DNA from 2 places in the Oceanibaculum indicum P24 genome. Region 2 is predicted to be linked to the other one. Evidence: riboswitches for the same ligand, from Rfam matches in the RefSeq annotation. Region 2 holds a riboswitch; the other holds the start of a gene.
The links. Region 2 has a riboswitch for cobalamin ahead of P24_RS00275 (ribonucleoside-diphosphate reductase subunit alpha). Riboswitches for the same ligand answer to the same signal wherever they lie in the genome.
Positions count from the first base shown of each region.

Region 1: another riboswitch for cobalamin. It lies ahead of P24_RS13590 (TonB-dependent receptor plug domain-containing protein); the one in region 2 lies ahead of P24_RS00275 (ribonucleoside-diphosphate reductase subunit alpha).

Region 1 covers NZ_AMRL01000019.1:13,344-21,690, forward strand. Annotated here, with positions in the region: gene P24_RS13585 (ATP phosphoribosyltransferase regulatory subunit) at 1-248, opposite strand, end outside; gene P24_RS13590 (TonB-dependent receptor plug domain-containing protein) at 368-2,347, opposite strand; cobalamin riboswitch at 2,533-2,730, opposite strand; gene P24_RS13595 (flavin reductase family protein) at 2,899-3,516, shown strand; gene P24_RS13600 (Ppx/GppA family phosphatase) at 3,529-5,058, opposite strand; gene P24_RS13605 (RNA degradosome polyphosphate kinase) at 5,087-7,240, opposite strand; gene P24_RS13610 (SDR family oxidoreductase) at 7,355-8,134, opposite strand; gene P24_RS13615 (HdaA/DnaA family protein) at 8,138-8,347, opposite strand, start outside.
Region 2 covers NZ_AMRL01000001.1:53,982-62,328, forward strand. Annotated here, with positions in the region: gene P24_RS00270 (ribonucleotide-diphosphate reductase subunit beta) at 1-220, opposite strand, end outside; gene P24_RS00275 (ribonucleoside-diphosphate reductase subunit alpha) at 211-2,226, opposite strand; cobalamin riboswitch at 2,322-2,547, opposite strand; gene P24_RS00280 (TauD/TfdA family dioxygenase) at 2,600-3,670, opposite strand; gene P24_RS00285 (TIGR01459 family HAD-type hydrolase) at 3,744-4,649, opposite strand; gene P24_RS00290 (ion transporter) at 4,653-5,441, opposite strand; partial or broken gene P24_RS20675 (TVP38/TMEM64 family protein) at 5,679-6,149, shown strand; gene P24_RS20680 (DUF2061 domain-containing protein) at 6,300-6,500, opposite strand; gene P24_RS00300 (helix-turn-helix domain-containing protein) at 6,660-7,520, shown strand; gene P24_RS00305 (LysR family transcriptional regulator) at 7,526-8,347, opposite strand, start outside.

The sequences.
Region 1 (8,347 bases), on a different contig from region 2:
ATGCGCTGCGAGACCGGGTCCATGACACGGAAAATGCGGGTCCCCATCTTCGGGCTGGCGCCGTCCAGCAGGCTGGCCTCGAATTCGACCAAAGGCGGCTTCACCAGCTGGTAGCCATAGCCGCGCATATAATCCAGCAGCGTCCGGACAGCTTCGGATTCCTGGGCCGCTTCGGGCGGCAGCACATCGCGCAGGCCGTTGGGAAGCAGCGCGCGCGGGCCGGTATCGCCGGCGTTTTGCGCCGTCACCTGTATCCTCCGGGTTCTTCGAGAAACCGCCCGCTTACCTACCGGGTTTGACCCGATTGGGCAAACGGAAAACCGGCAGGCCGGCAGGCGGTCCCCGAAAAATCGCCGGAAGGCGTGGATCAGAAGCTGCCGCGCACCCCGACCAGCGCGGTCAGGCCGCGCCCGGCAAAGCCGTTCGACGGCTCATACTCGCGGTCGAACAAATTGTAGACCTTGCCAAACAGCGAGACATCCTCACGCAGCTGATAGGCGCCCGACAGATTGACCAGCGTGTAGGAGCCGTTCGGGCGGTTGCCGAGGAAATTGCCGGCATCATCATAGGCCACATCCAGCCGGCTGCCGACATAGACCAGCTCCGGCCCGAAGCTGAAGTCCCGCGCCGGCTTTAGATCGACAGCGAAAGAGCCCTGATGGCGTGGCCGGCGCAGCAGCAGCTGGCCGGTATCCTCGTTGCGCGCCTGCATCCAAGTGTAGGTCAGACGGGTCTGGATCCAGTCCGCCGGACGCAGGGTGAGGAAAGTCTCCACCCCCTCGCTCGACGCCTCGCCGATATTCACCACGGTCTGCAGGGCAAAATCGTTGGTGATCAGATTCTCGGTATCGGTCTTGAAATAGGTCGCCCCGAAGCTGACCGCCTGCGCCTGCCCGCGCACCGGCAGGTCAGTCTCGAACCCGACTTCCCAGGAGAAGGATTCCTCAGGGTTCAGGCCGGTGTTGCCGCGATAGCCGTAATTATCCACGCCATAGCGGTCATAGAGCGTCGGCGCCTTGTAGGCGGTGCCGACCGCACCGGAAAACCGCGTCAGGATTTCCGGCACGGCGACCACTGCACCAATCCGGTAGGTCAGGGTGTTGCCGTAATCGTCCGGCAGGTCATAGCGCAGCCCAGCGGTTACATCGATGCGCTCGGTCACCCGCGCCTGGAGGTTGGTGTAGAGCGCATAGTCATTGGACTCGGCATCGAGGGACTGGGTGAACGGCCCCCAGACGCTGACCGAATTCGTGCTGGTCTCCACCGTGCTGCGCGCGGCACTGCCGCCGAACACCAGCACCGTATCGCGCAGACCCGCCAGATCGCCGATGCGATAGGTGTTCTGCATCTCGGCGAAGCTGCGCACCGATTCGTAGCTGTCGTCGGTCAGGTTGGCGCTGAAGGCATCCGGCCGGTTGGTGAAGCTCCGGTCGTGGCGGCTCTGCCCGACATCGACTCGTGAGGTCAGGCTACCGTCGAGCAGATAGGCCTCTGCGCCCAGCTTGTAGAGAAAATGCTCGTTCTCGCCGCTGTAGTTCGGCTCGTCATAGGGCACATTGTCGAGGTCGAATTCGTTGCGGCGATAGCGCAGCAGCGCGTCCACCCGCCCGGCATTGCCAATGTCATAGCCCAGCTTGCCGGTCAGCGTGGTGATCTCGGAGCCATCCTCCTCCCCGGTGTTGCGGGCGATCCGGGAGGGCGAGAGGTTGACGCCGTCGGTGCGGAAATGCTCGGCGCTGACCATATAGTCGAAACCATCCGAGCGGCCGCGCAGACCCGCCTGTGCCCGCGCCGTGCCGTGGCTGCCGCCAGCGGCCTGGCCGAAGATTTCAGCTTTCTTCCGGGACGGCGCACGGGTGATCAGATTGATGACGCCGCCGATAGCGTTGCTGCCATAGAGGCTGGAAACCGGGCCGCGCACTACCTCGATGCGCTCAAGGTCACCGACCAGATCGTCGCCGAAATTATAGGCGCCGCCCGCCCCCGAGGGGTCGTTCACCGGTACGCCATCGACCAGCACCAGCACATGGTCGCTGTTGGCGCCGCGCATGAAGACGGAAGTCTGCTGACCCGGCCCGCCAAGACGCACGACGGAGATACCGGGCACGGTGCGCAGCGCCTCCTCCACGCTCTGGTAGCCGCCACGGTCAATGGCCTCGCGGTCGATCACCGTGACCCGGGCCGGTACGCGCTCCAGCTCGGTTTCGGCGCGAGTCGCGGTGATGACGATGTGCGGCATGAGCTGGGCGACGCTGTCGCTGGGCTGGGTCTGCGCGCGAACGGCGGCAGCGGGAAGTGCGGCAGCGCAGAGGGCGCTGCCGATCAGCAGATAGGAACGGAAAGACATGGAAACCCCACCGAGAGATGACGCGAAAGCAGGTTGCGCGACACCGGAAGGGACATGAATGCCCCGTGATGGAGAGAGTGAGACCCGCGACAGTCCATAACCCTTCCGCCCCCGGCAACCCGGCCAATGGAATGGCGTCACCGCTGCGGACAGCCGTTCCGACGATTCACCCCGATCGACGGTCGCGGGACGTGCTCGCGCAGGCAGGTCTCCTGACTTGCGGGTCGCTGCACCGATCCTGCCTTCCCGGTTTCCCAGTGGCCTGTTTGGACCGGCACTCGCCGCCTACAGTTGCGGGGACAGTCGCGGCATTGCCCGGCCGGGGCCAGACGCACCGCGTTCCCTTTTCATCCCTTGCGGGAACCAACGCTGGCTCCAGTTCTATAGGATTGCCGACTGGCGAGGCAAGGACGCATAGCGACGGCATGCATACCATCGGCCACCAATAGCCTCTGGCCTCCCCGCTTCCGCCTCGCTACTCTCTTGCCATCTCATCGGCTACGCCGCCATCCGGCCGGCACCGGCCTCCCTATTCCAGGAGCGAATTTCGTATGTTCTACGAACCCGACAAGAAGAATCACGGCCTGCCGCGCGACCCGTTCAAGTCGCTGGTCGTGCCGCGGCCGATCGGCTGGATTTCCACGCTAGACGAGGATGGCCGCCCCAACCTCGCCCCCTACAGCTTCTTCAACGCCGTTGCATCCGACCCGCCCTGCGTGATGTTCGCCGCCGGCCTGCGCCCGGAAGCGCCGGCCTTCAAGGACAGCCATGGCAATGCCGAGAAGACCGGCGAGTTCGTGGTCAACATGGCGACCTACGACCTGCGCAACGAGATGAACATCTCCTCCGCCGGCCTGCCTGCCGGGCAGAACGAGTTCGAGGCTGCCGGGCTGGAGATGCTGCCCTCCAGCATGGTGAAGCCGCCGCGGGTGAAAGGCTCCCCGGTGCATCTGGAATGCAAGTATCTGCAGACCGTGAAGATGCCGAGCTGGGATCCGGAGCGCGGCAATTACGTGATCTTCGGCCGCGTGGTCGGCATCCACATCGCTGACGAGGTCATCAACGAGAAGGGCTTCGTCGATGTGACGCGGTTCCGCCCGATCTCGCGCCTTGGCTACATGGAATATGCCGTGGTGAACGAGGTCTTCGTAATGAACCGCCCGGACTGACCGGATAGGACCTCACGGCAGGAGGATAATCTCTCCGGCCTGACCCAGGGCGGCGGCCAGCGACTCGAGCCGCCGCTTCACCACATCGCCGCCCAGCGCGGCATGCGCCGGGGCAATGGCGAACTGCAGTTTGCCCAGCCCCGGCCGTAGCGGCGTGTCGCGCAGGATGCCGGGCGCACCGCCGGTGAAGGTGTGCGCCAGGCGCAGGGCGACGCCCAGCACCAGCGCCTGCTGGGCCTGCTCCTTGTCCAGCAGCTTCTTCGCGATCTCCGCCGCTGGAAGGTCGATATTGCCGACATAGCGCGCCATCAGCGCCAGCGCGACGAAGGCCCGGCCGGCATGGTCGAAGCCGGGGATCGGCGCGCGCAGCACCTTCCAGAAGGCGTTTTCCGCGCGGTAGTCGGGATGTTCCGCCCAAGCGGTATCCGACAGGATGCAGGCAGCGTGGCGAAGCCGTCGGCGTAGCGGCGTGTCGTCGGGAAACAGCGGCGTCGTCCAGTCCAGCAGTTCTTCGCCATGCGGCGGGAAGCGTCCGGCAGCAGCGGCAATCTTGCGCGCCGATTCGATCAGCGGATCCAGCGCCTTGTCGGCGTCCGGGAGCAGGTCGAACAGGCAACCCTCGCGCAGGCCGTAGGCGGAGAAGACCACGCTCGACGGTTCGGCCAGCGTCAGCAGCCGGCGCATCAGCAACGCCGCCATCGGGATGGTGTCCAGCCGGCGCTTGGAAACGCCATTGATGGCCTTCAGGTCGGACTTCCCGATCTGCTGCAACCGGTCGAGGAATTCCACCAGTACCGGAGTCTGCAGTCGGTATTCATGGAGGATGTGCAGCGGATAACCGCTCATCTCCATATGCGCCTTGGCGATGGAGCGCCAGCCGCCGCCAACGGCATAGAGCGGCCGCCCCTTCAGGCCGGACAGCCAGGGCACGCTGGACAAATGCTGGTCGATATGGGCGATCAGCTTCTTACGGTTCGGCGCCCCATCCAGCGCGGCCAACCGTAAGGGCCCCAGCGGCAGGGTCGTCTGCTGGCCGATATTGCCGACACGCAGATCGACCAGCTCCATGCTGCCGCCGCCGAGATCGCCGGCCATACCATCGGCCTGCGGCATCGCGCACAACACACCCAGCGCTGAAAGCCGCGCCTCCTCCGTGCCTGAGAGGATGCGGATATCGAAGCCCAGCCGGCGTTCAACTTCTTCTACGAAAGCGGCACCGTTGCCGGCATCGCGCACGGCTGCGGTCGCCAGCACATGCAACGTGGTGACATTCATGCCGCGCGCCACGGCGGCGAAGCGCGCCAGGCTATCAAAGGCAGCCGCCACGCCCTCTTCCGAAAGCTGGTTGGTCTCGCTCAGACCCTTGCCGAGGCCGCACAGCGCCTTCTCGTTGAACAGCGGCAGAAAGCCGCGTTCCAGCCGGTCATAGACCACGAGGCGGATGGAGTTGGAACCGATGTCGATGACACCGACATGGCCACCGGTTCCAAACGTGCCGGTATTCAGCCCAAGGGCCGGATCGTCGATCCGTTTTTCCTGCATTGCGTCCTAAGTCGCGTTCCGATGCGGATCAGCTCACCACCAAACGCGGCAGTGGTTGCGACTTCTTAAGGGCACTGCCCCGGCCGGACAAGCTTGGATTCGTCATGAAGTAGTGATGGGCGTTGAAATCCCCCTCCCCGGCGGACAGGCGGCTGTACGTGCCATCGGGGCGCAGGCGCCAGCTTTGCTGCACATCCTTCAGGTTGGCGACCATGATCTGGTCGAGGATCTGCTCGTGCACCGTGGGGTTGTCGATCAGCACCAGCGTCTCGACGCGGCGGTCCATATTCCGCTGCATCCAGTCGGCGGAAGAGATGAACAGCTTGTTCTCCGGCGAGGGCATCGGATGGCCGTTGGCGAAGCAGGCGATCCGGCCATGCTCCAGGAAGCGGCCGACGATGCTCTTCACCCGGATATTCTCCGACAGCCCCTTGATGCCCGGACGCAGGCAGCAAATCCCGCGGATCACCAGCTCGACCGGCACGCCAGCCTGCGAGGCACCGTAGAGCGCATCGATCAGCTTCTCATCGACCAGCGAGTTCAGCTTCACCCAGATGCCCGCCGGCTTGCCCACCTTTGCGTTACGCACCTCGTTGCGGATCTGGGCCAGCAGCGTGTCGCGCAGGCTGAACGGCGCCATCGCCAGCTTCGACAGCTTCGCCGGCTGGGCATAGCCGGTCATGAAGTTGAACACGCTGGCGGCGTCCTGGCACAGCTCCGGGTCGCAGGTGAAGAAGGACAGGTCGGTGTAGATCTTGGCCGTCACCGGATGATAATTGCCGGTGCCGAAATGGCAGTAGGAGCGCAAGCTGCCGCCCTCGCGGCGCACCACCAGCGAGACCTTGGCGTGGGTCTTAAGGTCCATGAAGCCATAGACCACCTGGCAGCCGGCGCGCTCCAGATCGCGCGCCCAGCGGATGTTCGCCTCCTCGTCGAAACGCGCCTTCAGCTCCACCATGGCGGTGACCGACTTGCCGCTCTCGGCCGCCTCGATCAGCGCCTTCACGATGGGCGAGTCCTGCGAGGTGCGGTACAGCGTCTGCTTGATCGCGATGACCGCCGGGTCGCGCGCAGCCTGGCGCAAGAACTGCACCACCACGTCGAAGCTCTCGAACGGGTGATGCACCACGATGTCCTTGTGCCGGATCGCCGCGAAGCAATCGCCGCCGAAATCGCGGATACGTTCGGGGAATCGGGCATTGAACGGCTTGAACAGAAGATCGCTGCGCTCCGAAACGATCAGCTGCGACAGATCGTCGATGCCGATCATCTCCTCCAACGAGAACACATCCTGCGGCCCCACCCCTAGCTGATCGACGACGAAGCCGCGCAGATCGTCCGGCATGCTGCCATTCACGGTCAGCCGGATCACGCTGCCGCGCCGGCGCCGGCGCAGGGCGCTCTCGAACAGGCGGACCAGATCTTCCGCCTCCTCGTCGATTTCCATTTCGCTGTCGCGCAGCACGCGGAAGATGCCGCTGCCCAGCAGCTCGAACCCCGGGAACAGCTTCTCGTAGAACTGCACGATGAGATGTTCCAGCGGCAGGAAGCGGATCGCCGCCCCCGGCAGGCGGATGAAACGGCCGATCTGCGGCGGCATCGGTACCAGCGCCTCCAGCCGGCGCTTGTCGGAACCACGCTGCAGCTGCAGCACGATGGCCTTGCCCTTGTTCGGCAGAAATGGGAAGGGATGCGCCGGATCGACCGCCAGCGGCGTCAGCGTCGGGAATACCTGTTCCATGAAATAGCGTTCCAGCCATTTCTGGTCGGTCCGGCTGACCTGCGCCCACTCGATCACGGCGAGGCCGACCGCCCGCAGCTCCTCACGCAATGCACGCCAGCAGCTCTGCTGCTCGGTCACCAGCTTCGCGGTGGCCTGCCAGATCGCATCCAGCTGCTGCGCCGGGGTCAGCCCGTCCTGACTCTGTGTATTCACATTCGCCTCGACCTGGCCCTTCAGGCCGGCGACGCGGACCATGTAGAACTCGTCGAGGTTGGAGGAGGAAATCGACAGGAAGCGCAGCCGTTCCAGCAGCGGGTGCTTCGTGTTCCCCGCCTCTTCCAGAACCCGGCCGTTGAAGCCCAGCCAGGACAGTTCACGGTTGAAGAACCGCTTGGGGGAATGGATATCCACCGCGTCGGCAGTCTCGATCTCGGCTGTCGTCACGTCTGTCTCCTCCATTCCATAGTGCCGGCGGCAACCGGGCCGTATCCTACCCCTTCAAATACCACGGGGCCGGGGCAGTGTCATGCAAGCCCCGGCCCCGCAGCGTGACGGTTTCGTGAAGTTTTCGGCTTACAGCGTGCCGTTATAGGCGCCGCCATCCATCACCAGGTTCTGCCCGGTGACGAAGCCGGAATGGCTGCTGCAGAAATAGGCGCAGGCAACGCCGAATTCCTCGATGGTGCCGAACCGGCCGGCCGGATTCTGCTGACGGCGGGAATCCAGCACCTCGTCGATGCTCTTGCCGGCCTGCTTGGCGGCACCCTCGGCCGTCTTGCGCACGCGGTCGGTCTCGAACGGGCCGGGCAGCAGATTGTTGATCGTCACATTATGCTTCACGATCTGCCGCGACAGGCCGGCGACGAAGCCGGTCAGGCCGGCGCGTGCACCATTCGACATGCCGAGGATCGGAATCGGCGACTTCACCGAGGCCGAGGTGATGTTCACGATGCGCCCGAACTTGCGCGAGATCATGCCGTCCACCGTCGCCTTGATCAGCTCGATCGGCGTCAGCATGTTGTCGTTAATCGCCTTGTTCCAGTCATCCAGTGACCAGTCGCGGAAATCGCCCGGGGGCGGGCCACCGGCATTGTTCACCAGAATGTCCGGGTTCGGGCAGGCCGCCAGAAGCTTGGCCCGGCCTTCCGGGGTGGTGACGTCACAGGCAATTGCGGTCACCTTAGCGCCGGTCTCCTTGCGTATTTCCTCGGCGGTGGCCTCCAGTGCTTCCGCGCCGCGGGCGGAGATCACCAGTTCGACCCCCTCGCCGGCCAGCGCCAGCGCGCAGCCCTTGCCCAGCCCCTTGCTGGAGGCGCAGACAATCGCCTTGCGGCCCTTGATACCCATATCCATGGATCAGTTTCCTTCCTGTTCGTTGTCATCGTCCCGCCGCGCCGGCATGTCCGTTTCCTCCGGCCAATCCTGCGAGAGGATTTCGCGCGCCAGCGGCACCGTGATGTTGCGCCGGGAGGCAAGCGCCGCCCGGTCCAGCCGGTCAACGATGGCGCGCAGGGAGGCGAAGGAACGTTCGATGCGGGGCAACAGGAACTGCACAAGGTCCTGACT
Region 2 (8,347 bases):
ACGCCCGCTCGGAATCGCTGACGCGATCCGAGGCCCAGTCCTTGATGTCGCCGCCCAGCGGCACTTCCTCGCCCATCCAGTGGGTCTGCTGCTGGCGCTTCCAGTATTCGTAGGCCCAGCCATAGCGGTTCACATCATAGGTGCCGGTGGCGGTCAGCAGCCCGACCTTGCCGGTACCGACCAGATCGCGCGGGTTCAGATAACCCAGATTTACTGACATGCCAGGCACTCCTCGTAATCGGTTGGGGCCTGGTTATCGAAGGCCGACGTCTCGCCCTCCTCCGCCTTGGCATCCAGCTTGCCGGCGAAGGCGGCACGGCTGATCGACTTGGAGCGGCAGTAATACAGGCTCTTGATGCCGCGCTTCCAGGCGGACCAGTGCAGCATGTGCAGGTCCCACTTGTCGATGTCGGCCGGCAGGAACAGGTTCAGCGACTGGCTCTGGCAGATGAAGGGCGCACGGTCGGCCGCCAGGTCGATGATCCAGCGCTGGTCGATCTCGAAGGCGGTGCGGAAGGTCGCCTTCTCGTCCTCGCTGAGGAAATCGAGATGCTGGACCGAACCTTCCTTCTCCACGATGGACTGCCACACCTCGGCGGTGTTCTGGCCCTTTTCCTCCAGCATCGTCTCCAGATGGCGGTTGCGCACGGAGAACGCGCCGGACAGCGTCTTGTGGGTGTATATGTTGGCCGGGATCGGCTCGATGCCGGCGCTGGTGCCGCCGCAGATGATGCTGATGGAGGCGGTCGGCGCGATGGCGATCTTGTGGCTGAAGCGCGCCTTCATGCCGGCATCATGCGCGTCCGGGCACGGCCCGCGCTCTTCCGCCAGCGCCACCGAGGCGGCGTCGGCCTCGCGGCGGATCTTGCGGAACATCTTGAAGTTCCAGGACTTGGCGAGCGCGCTCTCGAACGGAATGCCGCGCGCCTGCAGGAAGGAATGGAAGCCCATGATGCCAAGCCCGACGGAGCGCTCGCGCATCGCCGAATAGGTCGCGCGCTCCATGCCGCTGGGCGCATTCTCGATGAAATGGGTCAGCACATTGTCGAGGAAGCGCAGCACATCCTCGATGAAGCCCGGCTCCTCGGCCCACTCCTCCCAGGTCTCGACATTCAGCGAGGACAGGCAACACACGGCAGTGCGCTCCTTCTCCTCCTGGTCCTGACCGGTGACCAGGGTGATCTCGCTGCACAGGTTGGAGGTGGAAACCTTCAGCCCCAGCTTCTGCTGATGCTTCGGCAGGGCGCGATTCACCGTGTCGATGTACAACAGATAAGGTTCGCCGGTCTGCAGGCGGGTCTCAAGGATGCGCTGCCACAGCTGGCGGGCATCGACCTTGCGCAGCACCTCACCGGTTTTCGGGCTCTTCAGCCCGAACTGGCCGCCATCGCGCACCGCTTCCATGAACTCGTCGGTCACGTTGATGCCGTGATGCAGGTTCAGGCCCTTGCGGTTGAAATCACCCGAGGCCTTGCGGATTTCCAGGAATTCCTCGATCTCCGGATGGTGGATGTCGAGATAGACCGCCGCCGAGCCGCGCCGCAGCGAGCCCTGGCTGATCGCCAGCGTCAGACCGTCCATCACATGGATGAAGGGGATAATGCCCGAGGTCTCGCCTGCCCCCTTCACTGCCTCGCCGATGGAGCGGACCTGGCCCCAATAGGTGCCGATGCCGCCGCCATTGGAGGCCAGCGCGACATTCTCGTTCCAGGTGCGCACGATGCCATCCAGCGAGTCCGGCACCGCGTTCAGGAAGCAGGAAATCGGCAGGCCGCGCGTGGTGCCGCCATTGGACAGCACCGGCGTCGCCGGCATGAACCACAGGCGCGACATGGCGTCATAGAGGCGCTGGGCATGGCCGATATCGTCGGCGAAGGCGCAGGAGACCCGCGCGAACATGTCCTGATAGCTTTCACCTGCCAGCAGGTAGCGGTCGGTCAGCGTCGCCTTGCCGAAAGCGGTCAGCAGCGCGTCGCGGTCGCGGTCCAGCTTCAGGTCGGAAGGCTGAGGACGCGGCGCCAGCGGATAGGGCAGCGGCGCGCGGCGTTCCAGATTCAGGGCCTGCTGATGCGGGAAATCCGGCTCCGGCGGCTGCACGCGCGGGCGCTGCTGCACGGGCCGAGGCTGTACCGGGCGCGCCTGCGCCGGACGAGACTGGGAAGGCCCGCCCGGAGTCTGCGGAACGAGATTGCCGTCATAGTCGAAATCGAAAGCCAGAGAGGACATCGCTACCCCGTCGATCAGGTGGTGACAGGGCAACAGGTCATCCCGCGGGCACAATCCCCCTCCCCGCAAGCGACCCAAAGGACACCCCGCCCAAGGTCATACGTCTGGTCATGGCAGGTCTCCTGGCTTGCGGGTCGCCGTTGCTTGCCCGGCCTTCCCGAATCCCGGCCTCGCTCCGGGCATTCAGTGGCATGAAAGGGCAAAAACTCGCCGCTCACAGTTGCGGGGACAGCTCCGGATTTAGCAGAAAGCCCGCCGCACCGAATTCCCGTCTTAGCCCCAAATCTACCGAATCGGGGAACCATAACCACTAGATACGGTAGCGGTTATCCCAATACTGTCAAGGCTATTGTGTTCTTGACACGGCGCTTGTTCAGGCTGGAAGCAGTGCTTCCTGACCGATACCGCCGCGCACCGCGCCGGCCTCCACATGGCGCCACAGGACGCTGTGATCCTGCGGCAGCGGGCGGCTGTTCGGCATCGACAGCCAGAGCCGGAACAGCAGGCGGTCGCGGCCCTGCGTGGCGTCGTCGGTGAAGGGCGTGCGGCCATGATAGACGACATGGTTGTTCAGCAGCTGAATGTCGCCCGGCTCCAGCACCATCTCGAAGGACAATTCCTCCATCGTCGCCTGGAACAGCGCCAGCGCTTCCTTCTGCGCGTCGGTCATCGGCGGCACGCCGGCGATGAAGGCCGCCGCCTCGATATAGGTCAGCGAATAGTGGCTGGTCAGCTTGCCGTCGCGCAGCCCGAAGATCGGCAGCGGATAGGCCACCTGCTCCGCCCCTTTCTCCTCGCCGAAGCGGCTGCGGTAATAGGGCTGGCACAGCACCTCCAGCAGGTCCGGCCGGCGCTCCCGGATGGTGTTATAGACCATGGGGGAGGAGCACAGCTTGCTGACCCCGCCATTGGCGGCCTGGCGAACGCACAGCAGGCCGACCACATCGCAGCGGTCGGTATGGAAGCGCAGCGCCCCGTTCGACAGGGTGCGGGCGTAGGAGGACAGGAAGGTGCCATTATCCTTGGTCTGCACCTGGCCATAGCGTTCGCCGACGACGCTCGCCCCCTCGTCACGGATCTCGCGCATCAGTTCGCCGCGGTTATTCTGGAACAGCGTGTATCCCAGATGCTTGCCGAGGCCGAAATACAGCTTCTTCAGCTGGGCCTCCGAATAGCGCTCCACCGGGATGCGGCGCAGCTTCACCATGCCGCTGCCATTCTCCAGCTCCTCACGGACCGCCTCCAGCCTGTCGGCCAGCGCGCCCAGCGGGAAGCTCTCGCGGGTGATATCGTGCCAGGCCATGCCCTGCGCCTCGACATGGGCCAGCGCCGCATCCAGCGCCGCGATGTCCTGGCCCGTCAGCTCGACAATCCAGCGCTCCGACGTCGCCATTTCGGCGCCATGCCAGACGCAATCGCCCTCGATCCTCGGTAATGCAGTCATTTCACCCTCCCGCCGGTCTTGATGCCGGTGCCGTCGATCATGTCACGCGGGAAAGCCGGCGGACAAGATCGCGCTACCAGACGAAACGGCCCATCAGATATGTCGGTCGCACAGGCTTGTCGGCGATGAAGCCGCGCCAGGCGGCCTCCGTCGGCAGCCTGTTCCCGCTCACACCCAGCGCCGCGCCATGAATGCCGTCGGCCACCAGCGCGCTGTCGCAGCGGAAGCGGGCAGCGCCTGCGATGTCGTGATGCAGCGAATCGCCGACGGCGAGGATGCGCCCCTTGTCGGACAGGCCCAGGCTGGCAAGGCAGCTGCGGTAGATCGGCGGGTAGGGCTTGCCGTGCCACTGCACGCGGCCGCCGCGCCGCTCATATTCCTCCGCCACCAGCCCGATGGCCTCGGCCAGCCTGCCGCCATCGACGCGGTGCGTGTCCGGGTTGGCGCAGACCATCGGCAGGCCGCGCGCCAGCCCCTGTTCTATCAAGCCTTCATAGGCCTCGAGCAGGCCGGTCTCGCGGGCATCGCCGATCAGCAGCAGGAAATCCGCCTGACCAACATCCGCCACCAGATCGATATCGACGCCATCCAGGAAGCTCGAATCGCCCGGTCGCTTCGTCGCATAACAGCGGCGGCCAAGGCCGGCATAGAATTCATCCGCATCGGTCTTGCCCCGGCTGGCGAGGCCGCGCCAGGCATCCTCCCCTGCCGAGATCATCTCGTCATACAGGTCGGGGGTGAAGCCGATGCGCGCCATCAGCGCGACATTGTAGTCGTTGCGCTTGCCGGAATTGGACAGCACCACCACCCGCTTGCCGGCCTCGCGCAAGGCTTTCAGGCACTCCAGCGCACCCGGATAGGGCGTTTTGCCGTCATGCAGCACGCCCCACTGATCGAGGATGAAACCGTCATAGCGCCCGGCAACCGCGCCGAGGCCGGTGATCGTCTGCGTTCCTGCCCAGTTGGCGTCAGCGGGCATGGGCTAGCGCCCCTCGCGGCGCAGCGCCGCCACTTCTTCTTTCAGCGCGCGGATTTCGGCGATGATCGCATGATGCTCTCCGCCGAGTTCGCTGCGGGTCTCATCCTCCTCCGCCTTGTGCTCCTGCGCCATCGCATCGACGATGATGGCGATGAACAGGTTCAGCACGGCAAAGGTGGTCAGCAGGATGAAGAGGACGAAGAAGATCCAGGCATAGGGATAGACCTCCATCACCGGCCGCACGATACCCATCGACCAGCTTTCCAGCGTCATTACCTGGAACAGCGTATAGGTGGAGGCGCCAATGGTGCCGAACCAGTCCGGGAAGCTGGCGCCGAACAGCTTGGTTGCCATCACGGCGGCGACATAGAACACCAGCGACAGCAGCGCCACCACCGAGCCCATGCCGGGAATGGCGCGCAGCAGCGCATGTACCACCTTGCGCAGCGAGGGCACGACCGAGATCAAGCGCAGTACACGCAGGATACGCAGCGAACGCAGCACCGACACGCCCTCGCCCGCCGGCATCAGGGTCACGCCGACCACTAGGAAATCGAAGACGTTCCAGGCATCGCGGAAGAAGCGCAGGCGATAGACAATCAGCTTCAGCACGATCTCGGCCACGAAGATCGAGAGTGCCAGCCGGTCGAGCGCGATCAGCACCGGCCCGGCCATTTCCATCGCCACCGCCGAGGTCTCCAGACCCAGGGCGATGGCGTTCACGATGATGACGCCGACGATGAAGTTCTGGAACGTGCGCGATTCGATGAAAGCCTTCAGCCTGTCCGTCATGTCCGCCCTGTTCAACCGGATGCCAATGCGAGGCCTTCATGCCGCGAAGCCGGGATAAAAGCAATCGGGCAACCATCGGCCACCCGTCATAGGCCACCTGCCATGGGATCGCCCGGATGCTTCTGTTATAGCTGGCCCATGGCTGGCGATACTCCCTCCACATCAAGGCGACGCAAAGGCATTCCCGCCGCGCTGTTCGCGGTCCTGCTGCTGATCCTGCTGATCGCGTTCATCCCGATGGACAGTGCGGCAGTTGGCGGCGTCCTGCAGGAGGCGAGCCAGACTCTGAAGGGCTGGGTGGACGATCACCCGATTATCGGCGCCATCGCCTATGTGCTGGCCACCGGCTTCGGCAAGCTGGTGCCACTGCCGGCCGGCGGGCTGCTGATCCTGAGCGGCGGCTTCCTGTTCGGCACGCTGGTGGGTGGCATCCTGGCCGCACTGGGCGGGGCGCTGAGTGCCGGCATGGCGCTGGTCGTCAGCCGCCGGCTGCTGACCGGCTTCGTCGAGCGCCGGCTTGGCGGGCGGATCGAGGCGATCCGCTGGATCATCGCCGAGGATGGCTTCAACTATATCCTGTCGATCAGGCTGATCCCGATCATGCCGGCCTGGCTGACGAACCTGCTGCCGGCCCCCTTCGATATAAAGGTGCGCACGGCCATGCTGGCCACCTTCCTGGGTGTGCTGCCGATCTCGCTGATCCTGGCCAGCATCGGCGACGGGATCCAGACCCTGACGGCCGAAGCGGAGGATCTGACCCTGTCAGTCCTGCTGCGGCCCGATATCCTGCTGCCGTTGACCGGTATGGCGGTGCTGGCCCTGCTGCCGGTCGCCGCGAAGCACTGGCGGCGCAAGCGGCTAGCGCCGGCCCCAGCGCACCGCCAGCCAGAGCCGCTCATGCAGGATGTAGCACAGCAGACCGGTCGCGGCGGTCACCAGGGCGAAGCCGCCGGCCTCGGCGAAGGAACCGGTCAGGACATAGGCGAGAAGCCCGGTCGTCAGCAGCCCGAGTAGCTGCCAGGAAACGGCCTTCAGGAATGTGCGCAGTCTGGTCTCCATGGATGGCGCGCCTTCGGAATATGGGGTGGACAATCGGTGCCCGATATCTGCGCGTATCGCCCCGGCGCGGCAAGGAGAGCATTGTGCGGTTTATCTACAAGAATATCACCTAGCCTCGTTTCGTGATTTTTTTCCTGTTTTGTGATAAGTTTCTTTTCCATGAAGCAAGATAAGCGCCTGTTGTCCCGCCTGTTCCGCGAAAGGCTCGCCTTGTCGCTGGCGGAACGCGACATGAGCGTCAGCGCGCTGGCGGCACGGGCCGGCGTGGACCGCTCGACCGTGGCGCAACTACTCTCCGCCCCCGATCCGCGCCTGCCGAACGGGCTGGTGCTGGCGAACCTGGCCAGCGCGCTGGGGGAGAGCGCCGACTGGCTGCTCGGCCTGTCCAGCCAGCGCGGCGCAGTCACTGATATCGTCGAACAGTCGGTACAGGTCGCCGAGGCCGCACGCCACCCGTTCGACGCGCAATTGCGCCGCTGGTACCGCGAGGCCGCCGGCTACAAGGTGCGCCATGTGCCGCAGACCCTGCCGGACCTGCTGAAGACCCCGGCCCTGCTTGAAGTGGAATATGGTCGCTCCCTCGCCCGCTCCTCCGACCAGGCGATCGCGGATGCCGCTGTGCAGCTCGACTATATCCGCCAGCCCGATACCGATATCGAGGTGGCCTTCGCAGCGCACCGGCTCACCGACTTCGCCGACGGGGCCGGCATATGGGGCCGCATGCCGCCGGCCGAACGGCGCCGGGAACTGGAGCAGATGGCACAGATGGCGCGCGACCTGTATCCGTCGCTGCGCGTCTTCCTCTATGATGGACGGGCGCTCTATTCGGCACCCTTCACCGTATTCGGGCCGGGCCGTGCGGCGCTCTATCTCGGCCAGCGTTTCCTGGTGTTCAGCTCAGCCGTGCATATCCGGCTGATGATCCGCCATTTCGACGACCTGATCCGCGGCGCCGTCGTTCAGGCCCACGATTTCGCCGACCATGTCCTGCGGGAGGTCGCGCGCCGGGACTGGCGCTGATCCCCCTATTTCTCCGCCATCGCCTCCTTCAGCCAGCCGCGCACCGTCTGGGTGGCGATGTCGGAATCCCGGCGCGGGTGCCATTGCAGGAACAGGTCCAGCCCCGGCATGTCGATGGGCGGCGGGCGGCCAATCAGCCGGTATTCGCGCGGCACGGTGGACAGGAAGCGGGCCGGCAGCATGGCCAGCAGGTCGCTGGTCGCCAGCAGGCGCGGGATCGTCATGAAACTGTTCACTGTCACCCGCACCTGCCGCCGCAACCCCATGCCGGCCAATATATCGTCCACCACGCCATGCGGATCGCCGCGCGCCGACAGGATGAGGTGCGGATAGGCCAGCCAGCGGGCTAGGTCGAACGCTTCCGCCGCCGGATGGTCCGGTCGCATCGCCACCGCATAGCTTTCGTAGGACAGCAATTCCCGGCGCATATCCGGCTGCGAGGAGGACAGCACGATGGTAATGGCGATGTCTGCCTCGCCGCGCAAGATCGACTGATCCGTCCGGTCCGGCCCCAGCCAGGGCAGCACGGCAATGCCCAGCCCCGGTGCCTCGCGCGCCGCCCGCGCATAGAGCCTGGGCGTCAGCAGCTCCGCCGCAAGGTCGGTCATGACGATGCGCACCGTCTGCTCGATCTGCGAGATGTCGGGCGCAGAGGGCCCAGCGACGATATTCGACAGGTCGGCCAGCGCCTGCCGCAACGGTTCGCGCAGGGCGTCGGCCCGCGGCGTCGGCTTCATTGCCGGGCCGGCACGTTCCAGCAGCGGGTCCTTGAACAGGTAGCGCAACCGCTCAAGCGCGTTGGAAACGGCGGGCTGGGTCAGCCCCAG